Salmonirosea aquatica: one gene and its partner. The protein of the gene in region 1 interacts with the protein of each later gene in a pairwise test. Links are inferred from orthologs where the notes say so. Each region holds a gene or a part of one and is shown in the gene's direction. Other genes may lie near its edges.

What was found.
Region 2: the proteins of topA (region 1) and GBK04_RS08460 interact in binary tests that used the Escherichia coli proteins (3 or more experiments, as listed by UniProt). The link is inferred for Salmonirosea aquatica from one-to-one orthologs.

The regions. Positions count from the first base shown.
Region 1 is NZ_WHLY01000002.1:5,766,931-5,774,259, forward strand. The notes cover bases 2,856-5,901. They hold topA (type I DNA topoisomerase), read left to right. Parts: upstream 2,856-3,227; coding sequence 3,228-5,576; downstream 5,577-5,901. Other genes in these bases: GBK04_RS24825 (aconitate hydratase), read right to left, coding at 2,856-2,906; GBK04_RS24835 (SIR2 family NAD-dependent protein deacylase), read left to right, coding at 5,658-5,901. Outside these bases: GBK04_RS24820 (TonB-dependent receptor), read right to left, coding at 1-514; more of GBK04_RS24825, read right to left, coding at 639-2,855; more of GBK04_RS24835, read left to right, coding at 5,902-6,350; GBK04_RS24840 (aldo/keto reductase), read left to right, coding at 6,357-7,172; bifunctional methylenetetrahydrofolate dehydrogenase/methenyltetrahydrofolate cyclohydrolase FolD, read left to right, coding at 7,244-7,329. UniProt on the Escherichia coli protein: Releases the supercoiling and torsional tension of DNA, which is introduced during the DNA replication and transcription, by transiently cleaving and rejoining one strand of the DNA duplex.
Region 2 is NZ_WHLY01000002.1:1,766,846-1,774,127, reverse strand. What follows is about bases 1,380-4,378. They hold GBK04_RS08460 (IMPACT family protein), read left to right. Parts: upstream 1,380-2,571; coding sequence 2,572-3,186; downstream 3,187-4,378. Other genes in these bases: GBK04_RS08450 (hypothetical protein), read right to left, coding at 4,166-4,378; GBK04_RS08455 (peroxiredoxin family protein), read left to right, coding at 3,237-3,977; GBK04_RS08465 (MFS transporter), read left to right, coding at 1,383-2,582. Outside these bases: GBK04_RS08470 (SusC/RagA family TonB-linked outer membrane protein), read right to left, coding at 1-1,155; more of GBK04_RS08450, read right to left, coding at 4,379-5,581; GBK04_RS08445 (transposase family protein), read right to left, coding at 6,080-6,475; GBK04_RS08440 (hypothetical protein), read right to left, coding at 6,438-6,977; GBK04_RS08435 (hypothetical protein), read right to left, coding at 7,155-7,282.

The DNA.
Region 1 (7,329 bases):
GTGACTGCTCAATTTTATTGGATTCAGCCACTCCGGACGTAGAAAGCAATACCACCCCTCCGGTTCCCGCGCCATAGATACTGCTGCCCGGACCTTTGATGATTTCCATGCGGCCTACCGAATTAAAGTCAAGGGAATTCAGGGGTGTGTTGCCATTGGCATCCGTGAAGGGAATTCCATTCCAATAAAACTTCACGTTCCGAACCCCAAATGGGGAACGCAACAGGCTACCCCGTACCGAAAAGCGGTAACTTCCCGGCGAGCGCTCCTCCATCCGTACCCCCGGTACCGTGTTGACTGCATTGGTAAACGTAGTTGCAGCGAATCGTTCCAGGGTGCGGGGACTAATGATACCGACAGAGGCGGTAGTTTCCAGCACGGTACGTTTCGATTCAAAAGCAGTGACCTTCACTTCTTCTAGCTGATTGACTTCCAGGGTATCACTTTGGGCTACCGTCAGGTACGGCAAAAGCAGAATAGAAGTTGAAAGGAAAAGGGGTATATGATTTTTCATAAATAAGCTAATATTTCCTCAAAGGTTTAGAAGGTACCTTGCTCGTAGGGATCGTTGGTATTAAAAAAAGACCCCGATACGAATACATCAGGGTCTTTTATAAAAAGGTTATTCCAGGGGTACCTTAGGCGCCTACCGAACGACGAATGATATTCAGCGCCGAACCTGCCTTGAACCATTCGATTTGTTGGGCGTTGTAAGTATGATTAACCAGAATATCCTCAGTAGTACCGTCTGCATGGTGCAGTACCACTGTCAACGGGCTACCCGGAGCAAAGGATGTCAATCCTTTTATGTCTATAGTGTCGTCTTCCAGTACTTTTTCGTAGTCCGACGGACTGGCAAAAGTCAGGGCCAGCATACCTTGCTTTTTCAAATTGGTCTCGTGAATACGGGCGAATGATTTAACCAGAATCGCGCGTACCCCAAGGTGACGTGGCTCCATGGCGGCGTGTTCGCGTGAAGAGCCCTCACCGTAGTTTTCATCCCCTACCACAACGGTTCCAATACCCTCAGCTTTGTAAATACGCTGGGTAGCAGGTACCTCACCGTATTCTCCCGATAGCTGGTTTTTTACTGAATTGGACTTATCGTTAAAGTAATTGATCGCCCCAATGAGCATATTGTTGGAAATATTGTCCAGGTGTCCGCGGTACTTAAGCCAGGGTCCGGCCATCGAAATATGGTCGGTTGTACACTTGCCTTTGGCTTTGATCAACAGTTTCAATCCGAGCAAATCGGTACCTTCCCACTCCTTGAAGGGATCGAGCAATTGGAGGCGGTCTGAATCCGGATCGACCGCTACCTGCACCTGACTTCCATCTTCGGCTGGTGACTGGTACCCTGCGTCCTCTACCTCAAAACCCTGAATAGGCAATTCGATTCCCTTGGGTTCGTCCAGCATGACGTTCTGCCCGTCTTCGTTAGTCAACGAATCCTTCATCGGGTTAAAAGTCAGATCGCCCGCGATTGCGAAGGCCGTTACGATTTCGGGCGAGGCCACAAAAGCGTGAGTACTGATATTTCCGTCGTTACGTTTGGCAAAATTCCGGTTGAAGGAAGTGATAATCGAATTCTTGCGGGAAGGATCGTCCATATGGCGTGCCCACTGCCCGATGCAAGGTCCGCAGGCGTTCGCCAGTACAACCCCACCGATTTTCTCAAAAGTATCCAGAATTCCATCGCGCTCGGCGGTAAAGCGAACCATTTCAGATCCGGGAGTGATCGTAAATTCCGCCTTCGCTTTGATGTTCTTTTTAGAAGCCTGACCCGCCACGGAGGCAGCCCGGGTCATGTCTTCGTAGGAAGAGTTCGTGCAGGAACCAATCAAACCCACTTCCAGCCGCTCAGGCCAATTGTTTTCCCGTACGGCTTGGGCAAACTTGGACAACGGCCAAGCCAAATCGGGGGTAAAAGGTCCGTTAATATGGGGTTCAAGCGTTGATAGATCCAGGTGGATCACCTGATCGTAATATTCTTCGGGATTTTCGTATACTTCTTCATCGGCCCGTAAGTGGGTCCGTACTTCATCGGCAGCATCAGCAATATCGGCGCGTTCGGTGGAACGCAGGTAATCGGCCATTTTATCATCATACGTAAAGAGAGATGTCGTAGCCCCGATTTCTGCTCCCATATTACAAATGGTACCCTTTCCGGTACACGACATGCTTTCGGCGCCCTCGCCAAAATATTCGACGACATAGCCCGTACCACCTTTTACAGTCAGTTGGCCCGCCACCCACAGTATCACATCCTTAGCGGAAGTCCAGCCTGAGAGCTTACCTGTCAGTTTTACCCCAATCAGGCGGGGCATTTTCAATTCCCAGGCCAGGCCCGACATCACATCGCTGGCATCGGCACCGCCGACCCCAATAGCGATCATCCCCAGGCCACCCGCATTCGGCGTATGTGAATCGGTGCCGATCATCATACCGCCCGGAAATGCGTAGTTTTCAAGTACCACCTGGTGAATAATACCCGCACCGGGCTTCCAGAAGCCAATGCCGTACTTGTTGGATACGGAGGCCAGAAAATCATAAACTTCCTTATTTCTATTTTTAGCAATTTCAAGGTCCTTCTCCGCACCTACCTCCGCCTGAATCAGGTGATCGCAGTGCACAGTAGAAGGTACCGCCACCTGGGGCCGGCCGGCCTGCATGAATTGCAAGAGGGCCATTTGCGCCGTTGCGTCCTGCATAGCTACGCGGTCGGGAGCAAAATCCACATAAGCCTTCCCCCGCTCATAAGGTGTCGTAGCAGTCCCCTCCCAAAGGTGTGAGTACAATATTTTTTCTGCCTGAGTAAGGGGACGCCCTACTACCTGGCGGGCAGCGTTGATACGTTCTTCCATGCGGGCATATACGCCCTTGATCATGTCTAAGTCAAATGCCATACGTTTGGTTTGCTTCTATTGGATGTTAGGTTTCAAAAACGGTTAAAAGTACAAAATTTCAGCAATTTTCGGCTTTTTCATTTTTCTAAGCCCTGTGACTTTCATAAGATTCTTCTTAAATTTGTACTATACTAAAACTATAATGAATCGTTATTTTTAATATCGAAAACAGAAAAGTACAATTTATTGTTATCTTAAGGTACCTGCCAAAATTGTATCATGCAACAATCCATTTATACTCTCTGTTTATCTTTCGCAGGAATCTATTCTATCTTTGAAGCAGGCAAAGCACCATTTTCTAATAAATAAAACGACCCTACTATGTCTAAAAATCTGGTGATCGTTGAATCACCGGCGAAGGCCAAAACCATAGAAAAATACCTTGGAACCGATTATACCGTCATGTCAAGTTACGGCCACGTACGTGACCTTCCTGAACACGACATGGGTGTCGATACCGAAAACAGATATGCGCCCGTTTACGAAATTTCAGGCGATAAAGTAAAGGTAATCAATGAATTAAAAAAACTTGCCAAATCATCGGAAGTATGGCTGGCCACGGATGATGACCGCGAAGGGGAAGCCATTTCCTGGCATTTGAAAGAGGCGCTGGGCTTGCCGGATGCCACCAAACGAATCGTGTTCCGGGAAATCACCAAATCCGCTCTGCAAAATGCCATCAGCAAGCCCCGGACCATCGACATCGACCTGGTGAATGCCCAGCAAGCCCGCCGGATACTGGATCGGCTGGTAGGGTACGAGCTCTCTCCGGTTTTGTGGAAAAAAATCAGGATTGGCAAATCATCTCTTTCCGCTGGCCGTGTCCAATCGGTGGCGGTACGGGTCATTGTAGATCGGGAACGTGAAATTGAAGCTTTCCAAAGTAAGAGCAGCTACAAGATTACTGCCCTCTTTGATTTGGGAAATGGTAAAATCCTGAATGCCGAATTACCTAAAAACTTCGAAACGCAGGCCCAAGCCGAAGATTTTGTCCGGAAGTGTGTAGGTGCGATTTTTCAAATCAAAAACCTTGAAACTAAACCCGCCAAGAAAACGCCTGCCCCACCTTTTACAACCTCTACCTTACAACAGGAAGCCTCCCGCAAACTGAGTTTTTCGGTTTCTCAAACCATGACCGTGGCCCAAAAGCTTTACGAAGCCGGAAAAATCTCCTACATGCGGACGGATTCGACGAATCTTTCCGAGGAGGCCATGGGCAAAGCGAAGGATCAGATCAGCCAGGAATACGGTCCTGAATACCACCACCGTCGGGTCTTCAAAACAAAATCGGAGTCGGCCCAGGAAGCACATGAAGCCGTTCGGCCTACCGATTTTTCGACTCTCGTCGCCAGTCGGGACCGGAATGAGCAGCGCCTGTACGAGCTAATTTGGAAACGGGCAATTGCCTCCCAGATGGCCGACGCTCAGCTTGAACGTACCACTGCGACGATCGGAATCTCAACTACCACCGAACAGCTAGTCGCCCAGGGAGAAGTCATAAAGTTTGAAGGGTTCCTAAAGGTGTACCTTGAATCAAGCGATGAGGAGGATGAAGAGCAGAAAGGCATGCTACCTCCCTTGAATATAAATCAGGTCCTGAACCTGGATCATTTGAAAGCTACAGAGCGATTCAGCCGGAACCCGCCCCGCTACACGGAAGCAAGTCTGGTTAAAAAACTGGAAGAAATGGGCATCGGTCGTCCATCTACCTACGCTCCCACGATCTCGACCATTATTCGGCGCGAATATGTGGTAAAGGAAGATCGCCAAGGACAAGAAAGGGAATACAATGAAATCACCCTTAAAGATAATCAGATCAAGACCAAGGTCAATACTGAAACGTTCGGGACGGAAAAAGCCAAACTGTTCCCTACCAGCGCCGGGATGATCGTGAATGACTTCCTGGTCAATCACTTCGAGGATATCGTCGACTTTTCTTTTACGGCCAATGTCGAGAAGGATTTTGACAACATTGCGGAAGGCAAGGTTCAGTGGCAGGACATGATCGACCGCTTTTACAAAAATTTCCACCAGAAAGTATCCGACGCCGAAGGGGAGAAAATTGACAAAAGCCTGACGACCCGCCTGCTGGGGGAAGACCCTAATTCGGGAAAACCAATCAGTGCCCGCATTGGCCGCTACGGTCCTTACGTGCAGATTGGCGATGCGGAGGATGAGGAAAAACCAAAATTTGCCAGTTTGCTGAAAGGCCAACTCATGGAAACCATCACGCTGGAAGAGGCCCTGGAACTATTCAAGCTACCCCGCGAGGTAGGTATGTACGAAGATCAGGCACTTGTAGTCAATATCGGCAAGTACGGGCCCTACGTGAAGCATGATGGCAAGTTCTATTCGCTTGCCCCAACAGACGACCCGATGGCGGTTACGACCGAGCGGCTCATTGAGATCATTGGCGAAAAGCGGAAACTGGATAGCAATAAGGTAATTCGCGAATATGACGAAAATCCTAATGCAAAGGTACTGAACGGAAAATACGGCCCCTACATTTCGTTTGGTAAGCGCAACATTAAGATACCGCGCGGAACCGAACCCGCGGAACTTACTTATGAGGACGTACTGAAATTAGCAGAAGGTACCGAAGAAAAGCCAACCGCCAAAGCGACCAAACCTAAAAAAAAGGCGGCTCCCAAAAAAGCCAAGAAAGGCTAAACCGCAGGTAACGCCACTTGACGACCAACTAAATAATCATAATGGAAACGGCTACAAACCAGTAGCTGTCAGTAACTAAAGATGAAAAAGCTCGTGGTACTTTCCGGAGCGGGCATCAGCGCTGAAAGCGGGATCAAAACTTTCCGTGACAGTGGTGGCCTATGGGAAAATCACCGGGTGGAGGATGTGGCCACTCCGCAAGCCTGGGCGCGGAATCCCCGATTGGTGCTGGAATTTTATAATCAACGCCGGAAGCAGGCCCTATCCGTTGAGCCTAATGAAGCGCACCGCATCCTCAAAGAGCTCGAAGAGTACTTCGAAGTCACGATCATCACCCAGAATGTGGATCACCTCCACGAGAAGGCGGGTTCGACCCGGGTGGTACATCTGCATGGTGAATTATTCAAATCACGCAGCAGCAGCAATCCCAATCTGATCTATGAGATGAAGGGCTGGGAGTTGAAAGAGGGGGATTATTGTGAGGAAGGCAGCCAGCTCCGTCCGCATATCGTATGGTTCGGAGAAGAGGTACCTATGATGACCGAGGCTACGTACCTCACTGAACAAGCCGATGTATTTGTAGTTATAGGTACCTCCTTAGCCGTCTATCCGGCTGCCGGATTGGTTTACTACGTGCAGCCGGGTACCCCGATCTACCTCATCGATCCGGCCCGACCCGACATTAGGTTAACTAAAAATATGACTTTCATCCAGGAGAAAGCTACCGTAGGAGCGAAAATCCTGTTCGAAAAACTATTGAAGGAAATAACCTGAGCCCCTATGATTGAGAATAAGGTATTACTGAATAATGGCGTTGAAATGCCTCGTCTGGGACTGGGTATCTATGCTCCCGGCGAGAAAAATGAAGTGAGCCGGGCGGTGCGCTGGGCGTTAGAAACCGGTTACCGCCTCATTGATACAGCTAGCGTGTACCAAAATGAAGAAGAGGTAGGCCGTGGAATGAAGGACAGTGGGATCCAACGAAGTGAAGTGTTTATAACTTCCAAGGTTGGAAATGATGAACAAGGCTACGATCAGACGTTGCGTGCCTATGACCAAAGCCTAAAGCGGCTTCAAACCGATTATCTGGACCTGTACCTGGTACATTGGCCCATACGGGATACCCGGAAGGAAACCTGGCGGGCGCTCGAAACTCTGTACAATGAAAAACGGGTACGGGCCATCGGGGTTTCCAACTATTACCAACCGCATCTGGAAGAGCTCTTCGCGTATGCTTCGGTGGTTCCGGCGGTCAATCAGTTTGAGCAAAGCCCCTTTCTATACCGCCCCGAATTGCTGGCTTATTGCCGGGAAAAACACATTCAACCCGAAGGGTACTCACCGCTCGTCCGCGGACGGAAAGAATCGAACGAGGTACTCGAATCCATTGCCACCCAGTATGAGAAGTCTACCTACCAGGTTCTCATTCGATGGGGTTTGCAGCAGGGCCTTGTCACCATTCCAAAATCTACGAACCAGAAACGGATTCAGGAAAATTTTGACGTATGGGATTTTGAACTGTCGGAGGGCGATATGCAGCAGCTCAACGCGCTCAATGCCGATGTTCGCGTTGCTGATGATCCCATGGATTATTAATAGAAGTTCTGGTTGCTAAATCAACAACCATTTAGGCATTAACTTATTCAATCATTCAATAGTATACCACAATGCAGCTACTGGACGGCAAAATTCTTTCCAGCCAAATTAAAGCGGAAATAAAGCAACAGGTAGAAGAATGGACCGCTCAGGGGGG
Region 2 (7,282 bases), 4.0 Mb from region 1 along the record:
CCCCAGCGACATGTAATAGTTTAGCCCGTCCTTGCGTCCCGACATGCTGACCGTGTGATCCTGCCGGATGCCGTTCTGGAATACCTTGCTGTACCAGTCCACACTTCTCCCGGCTTTGTAATTTTCTATTTCCATGGGTTGCATGCCCAGGCGCTGGAGCCATACCGTGGTAGGGTCACCTGCCGAACCGTCGTAGGCCAGCCACTGTTCCAGGCTTACACCGGTGGGTAGGTTGTCAGGATTGGTAAACTGGCCGGGTTTGAAATTAGAATTGATATTTTTCATCACCTCGCTCCGCCAGTCAAGAAACTCGTTCGGTCCCCATACTTCTTCATTCTTGGAAACCGACGCTACGCCTACGTTGGTATTGATGTTCACTACTGGCGGGCCTTCCTGTCCTTTTTTAGTAGTGATCAGAATGACCCCACTAGCGGCTTTGGCCCCAAATACGGCCGCCGAACTGGCGTCTTTCAGCACGTCGATGGTTTCGATGTCGTTGGGGTTGATGTCCGAAAGTTCGCCGTAGTAGATGGCTCCATCCAGTACCAGCAACGGGCTGGAAGCGGCATTCAGGGAGTTTTTGCCGCGCACCAGCAGGCTACCCCCGCCTTTTGCCGAGGGCGACATCCCCACGTTCAGACCGGCGATGTTACCCCGTAAAATGTCCTGTACTGACTGGGGGTTTTCATTGTCGAGCTTGGTGGCATTTATTTGCGACACGGCCCCGGTAAGGTCACGTTTTTTGGCGGTACCGTACCCTACCACTACCACTTCGTCAAGGGTTTTCAGATCCGTTGCCAGTATAATGTCTATCACACTGGCGTTGCCTACCGTACGTTCCTGCGTCAGGAAACCCACCGCCGAAAATACCAGTACGTCGGCGTCGGATTTCACATCAATGCTGAACTTACCGTCGGCGTCGGTGGTGGTACCGATGGTGGTACCTTTCAGCAGAACAGTGACGCCGGGAATGCCCGTTTTGTCTTCTTGAGAAGTTACAGTTCCCGTGATCGTTTTATCGACAATGGTACGCAGGCCAGTAGTACCCGGCGTGGGGTACGGCGCTGCGGAAGCAAGCAACGAATGGCCCGTGAAAGCAAAAAGTATGCAGCTCAGAGCCATCCTAAACGAAATATGCATTAGATGTTTTTTCATAGGTGTAAAATTGTTACTTTATTATAGGTTGTTCTTTTTTGACGCCCCATCATAGTACTTTCCCTTACTCCGAGTATCATATTTCCGGGTAAAAAGTGAAATTTACTTTTATAGAAGCCAACGATAAGGGATGCATCGTTAAATACTTATTTACTAATATCTTAACTCAAATGTGCTTCTGCGCCTGATGAGCGGAGATATTTGCTTACATCCCCTACCTTTGTGGAATGCAAACTACCGCCACACCGGGCGTCGCGACACCCGGCATCTTCACCGGGCAATTTTGGCTACTCAGCCTAAGTTCATTTCTGTTTTTTGCCAGTTTCAATATGCTCATTCCCGAGCTGCCCACCTACCTCACGAGCATGGGTGGAGCCGAGTACAAGGGATTTATCATAAGTCTGTTTACGCTCACTGCCGGTCTGTCGCGCCCGTTCAGTGGCCGCCTCACCGACCGCATCGGACGCATTCCGGTCATGGCGTTCGGGTCGTTGGTGTGCTTCGTGTGCGGATTTCTATATCCCGTTTTTATTACTGTGGTACCCTTCCTGCTGCTGCGGTTAGGACATGGTTTTTCGACGGGTTTTAAGCCTACGGGTACGGCAGCCTACATTGCCGATATCGTTCCCGCGCACCGGCGGGGCGAGGCACTGGGGGTATACGGCATGAGTGTCAGCATCGGGGCGGCGTTGGGACCGGCCATCGGGAGTTGGATTGCGGCCGTGTTTTCACTCAATGCCTTATTCTACACTTCGTCGTTTCTGGCGTTTCTCTCGATCGGTATTCTGATCAATATGAAAGAAACACTGAAAAATCCCGCCCGGCTTTCATGGGAGGCATTCAGGATTACCCGCAAGGATGTTTTCGAGCCGCGCGTGCTGCCACCTTCGCTGGTGGTTTTCCTGACCTATTTCAGCTTCGGAGCGGTACTTACGCTCATTCCCGATTTCAGCGATTCACTCGGCTTGCGCAACCACGGCCTTTATTTTCTGGTCTACACGCTTACGTCGCTATTCATCCGGCTGGTGGCGGGCCGAGTCTCGGACCGTTATGGTAGGGTAGAGGTAGTGGTGGTAGGTTGCATCAATCTTATCGTGGCCATGCTGTGTACGGGCTTTGCCACTTCGCCCGTGTTGTTTTTTACGGGTGCCGTGTTTTTTGGTTTCGCCACGGGTATCCTTTCACCTATCCTTACTGCCTGGACAGTGGATCTGAGCGAGGAAGACGGGCGAGGGCGGGCCATGGCTACCATGTATATTTCGATGGAAGCGGGCATTGGCCTTGGGGCCTACCTGGCCGCGGCTATTTTTGCCAATGAAATAGCGCGGCTACCGCTGGCGTTTTCGGTGATGGCCGCTTTGGGATTGACAGCGCTGGTGTATTCGGTGGTTATTTTGAAAATGAATCGGAAGAACGATGCTATTTGACGACAGCTACCGTACCCTTGAGGCGCCCGCCGAAGGTTTTTTCAAAGACCGGGGCAGTAAGTTTTACGCCTTCGCTTATCCCATTCGCTTTGAGGAAGATACCAAACCTCTGTTAGGTACCCTGCGCGAACAACACCCCAAGGCGGTTCACCACTGCTATGCTTATCGCCTAGGGCTGGACCGAAATCACTACCGCGCCAACGACGACGGCGAGCCGTCAGGTACCGCCGGGCGGCCTATTTTGAATACGCTCTACTCACGCGATCTGACCAATGTTCTGGTCGTGGTGGTGCGGTACTTTGGGGGTACCTTGCTAGGGGTACCCGGCCTGATCAATGCCTACAAAACCGCCACCGAGCTGGCTTTGGACGAAGCCGTGATTTTGACAAAATACGTCTGCGACGAGTACGAAATCAGCTTTCCCTACGAAGCGACCAGCGACGTGAACCAGATTCTGAAAAACTACGAATTGGAAGTGACGGAGCAAGCGTTTGAGATGGAATGTACCTTCAAAGTGCTGATTCGAAAAACGCTGTTGAATCGGGTGGTACCTACTTTTGAGGAAATTGAGGGTGTAAGGCTGATGTACCGGAAAACAGTATAACTTCTGGCCTCATGCGGGGAAGAAAACGAATATTTATAAAGTAACAAGCCATGATTTCACGCGGATCTTTTCTCATACTTCTCTTATTGTTCTATGGACTCGCTCATACCGCCGTGGCTCAGAGTAGCCTGCAAAGAAGCACAAGACGGATAAGCTCCCAAGGCACAATTGACAGAAACACTAAAATTTACGACAAAGAGACGGGTATGCAGATACCATTCGAGGAATTTTCCCGGATGTTTGAGGGCGGTTCCAAAGAATACAGTGCCATTCCACAGATTGACGAATACGGACAGGTTTCCTTTTATGTGGTAAGAAAGAAAACGAAAGAAGAATTGGAGCTAGGACAGGCGAATCTATTGAATGATTATAAAAAGCCGGAAGTAGGGCAGGTACTTAGTCCTTTTGTGATGCAGGGGGCCGACGATCAAACGTACAGTTCTTCACAGTTGAGGGGTAGCTACATATTGTTAAGTTTTTGGCAAAATTTAGAGCCCCCATTTTTTAGCGCTGATAGTGCTAAAGATTTGGTAGAATTAATTGGCATAGCGAAGGCGAAGCACATCAAGTTGGTTTCGCTGGGAATCACTATGTCTTCGATGCCGGAAGGTTACGCTGCCATGAACGAGTTCAAGTTAGGGTTCGTGCCTATTCCTGAAGCCCGGAATTTCATGATCAAATATGGGCTTTCGATTTCTCCCTCTTACCTACTCATCGGACCCGAGGGTACCTTGCTGGCTCTCATCGAAAATAATTCTCCTCTTCCTTTGCAAAAGTATCTTAGAAAGTAGCGCTCCTTTACTCCCTCAGTTTATCCACCCGGATATTGACATCGTCATAAAAATACTCATCGAAAGTACGGCCTGAGGCTTTCCCATAGCGCAGCATAATATGGGCAAGATACGATTCTTACTACATCGAAAGATGGTCGGTCTTTGAAACGTGATAATCATTTCAAAGCCCGCCTTAAAATATAAGATCAGTATTCCAATCGGCCAGACTCTAATAAGTCCAATTTTCCCTCTACTGCAATGTCCTTTACCTGTCCTATATTCTGTAAAGTGACGACATGCCCCGGCAGGATGCGCACCGTATCGTTTTGGGTGGGAATGCGCCCGCAAGTCCAAGTAGAACGAGTATGCCAGTCGCCCGACGTTTGGCTTTCAATAACAGGGCCACACGATTCTCTCAAAGTCAAGAGTGGATCACCAAGAATGAGTTCAGTATCTATATAGCCCGTATAATGCCTGAAAGCATCACTGATTGTCTCCCCTTTTGACATGTTGTCGAATACTCCATTTCTATCGAATTCCGGCGCCAGCGCGCTCCTTCCGTTGATGGTAAATGCAAAAAGCAAATCGCTGTACGCATGGGCGGCCAGTACGTTCCCGGTTTCCAGATACTTATTGGCCAGGTATCCGGCATGTCGAAAGTTGCCCACGTCACACGAATGAAAATTGATAATCTGCGTGTTGAGCGCGGGCAGCGGAGTAATGTCTGTTTCGGTAATTCCAAAACTGTGATAACTGCTTGACCCGTGGCCATTGTAGGTAAGGATTTCATAGGAGTTGTCCCGTAACTTCTGAATATAATCGTCTTTCCACAGCTGGTCGTAGCCCGAAAAAGAATTGTTTTTTACACGACCGAATTTTACCGAGTCTGCTGCGTACCAACGATCATTCTGCTCCGCTAAATTCATGGTTTCAACGTCACTTGTAAAACCATCGGTGATCAGAACTTTTTTGTCAAATCCGAATTCGTAATTTTTGTATCGGTGCAGTTTATCAAAGTAAGCCAAAATCCGATTCGTGCTCGTCTGACGGTCGTACGAGATGTCAGGTACCAGCATTCCCATAGAAATGGCTCCACCGGTCTGTTGAAATACTGCATTCAATTTTTCAGTTTCAGAACGATCATAAAGACTTGGGGTCCTTGGTGAAACAAATTCACCTGAATTAGCATCGAACTGATAGGCATTATACCGGGGAAAGGTGTAGTAGGTAAAGGACTGGAGCGAATAACGGTTGACTATTTGATTGTTTGTATCATAGATTACAGTAGCGATTGGCACAACGGCGTTTCGACCTATAAAAAACAAGTAAGCCAAATCATTATCCAGGTAGTCGCGCTTTACATTCTCATACAGGGCGATTTTCTCGGCCAGGGAGGTACCTATGTAATAGTACCCGAAAACAACGCTCGTGTCGGTCAGGTTGACGTCTCGCGAATAGGTTTGCAATGCCTGGCTGATTGCCGCATTGTCTCTCCATTCCTGATCAACCACAAACAAAAGTTTCTTTTTTCTTCCGATGGGAGCCGGGGCAGTCGTTATTGTAGAGAAAAGCTCGATGCTATTATTGCTTATATCCCCTTGAAGATTCACGATCGCGCGCATGGGATACCTCGTATTGGCCTGTAAGCCGTCGACTGTATACGTGATTTCCTTGGTATCGTAATTTATTGATTTGGGGGATAGCCAATTACTTGAAAAACCAAGTGGTGTGCCTGAGGAACTAAAATCATGGAATAAGTCTATGACGACCATCGTTACCCGATTGATATCAAAAGTTTCCAGGAACCGGATACGTACATCAACCGAGCTGTAAGGTCTATCAACGTTGGGAGTAGTGGTCAGTATAATGTCCTCGACTGCTTCCCGAAGTCGATTTTTTGATTTAATGGATTCAGGTGCTAGGCTATAAGTGTAAGAAACAGAATCCATCTCTATACGGTAGGTTATGTCCTGCCCGGCACAGGTATCGATCAGTAACGAGCAGAGAGTACAGAGTAGTAATATTTTTACGCTTACTGACATGGTCGGCTATCGTTGGGGAATAAACTGATTTTCCATTGTAAATATATATAATAGACTTGTTGCAATAGTGATTAACAACTAGTTAGTAAGATAAAAATTCCATAGGCCGGCGCAAATACCAATCGCTGATTCGTAGAGAAGTACCTTACGGGTTCGTAAGCGATCACTCAAATACCGAAATCTCTTCATTCCACCGATAGCCTGCTCGACATAGACACGTTCCGAGGATTTGCCCCGATTACTTTCTTTCTGCACCTCAGTCAACTTGCCCTTCCTGGGCTTCTTTTCAGGGATGCTAATCTGCTCACATTCATAGTCTTTGACTATCCCCTGGTAGCCCAAGTCAACCCTTACCCGTAAATCTTTGAACCAGGGTTCCCCGGCCGGGAATTCTACTTTGAGCTGAGTGTAATCGTGCGATTTCCCGACCCAGCATTTACTTAAAAAATGAATGTACCGATCGGTGGTGGCCATAATCATGGCCTTGACGGTGTGAGCTTTTTTTGCCACTGTACATCATCTTTTGGTAGTCTGAGTCACCCGGCCGCTGTGTACGTTGTTCGGTGGCATCGATCAGGATGGCACCCTTGTCCTGGAAGTGTTCCTTGAACTCCTCGGCGCTGTCAAAACTACGCTTGGGGACATGGCCTGAGGCCGCCAAGGTATGGCCCAGTACGGTTATACCGATGTCCTGATTTCGCTTGGCGGTCGAGCCGTCCATGCCGGTAGTGAAACCTAAGAGATCGTACGAAAGCCCTGATTTCAACGAAAATAAGGTAAACAGTAATAAATCCGTGTAGGTGCTCAATGCAGGTAGTTCAGGACACTCGGACTGCCTGAGTTCAATGCCCCTGCCGTAAATTTGTTCATGGGACTGCTCGAACCAAACCAATAATTTGGAAAAACGTTTCTGATCCAAACCGGTAGCTGAGCGCCACTGTCGGTCTGTTTTTAAAGCTGTAATTGAGAGATTCATAAATCAAATTTAAGCCTTTGCAACAAGTCTATTATTAATTTTTGTTGATATAGCGAATCATTCTACCTTTTAAGAGAAGATATAATAGGAATATTTACAAAGGATATTCTTCGTCATGTTACAAGAGTAGAGTCTTATCGGAAGAAACAAGAATTCGCTAGTCAGAGAAGTGCCCGACTACTCCCTCAGCTTATCCACCCGAATATTGACATCGTCATAAAAATACTCATCGAAAGTACGGCCAGAGGCCTTCCCGTAGCGTAGCACGACGTACACTAGCCAAATTATCAGCAGTGGCGAAAATA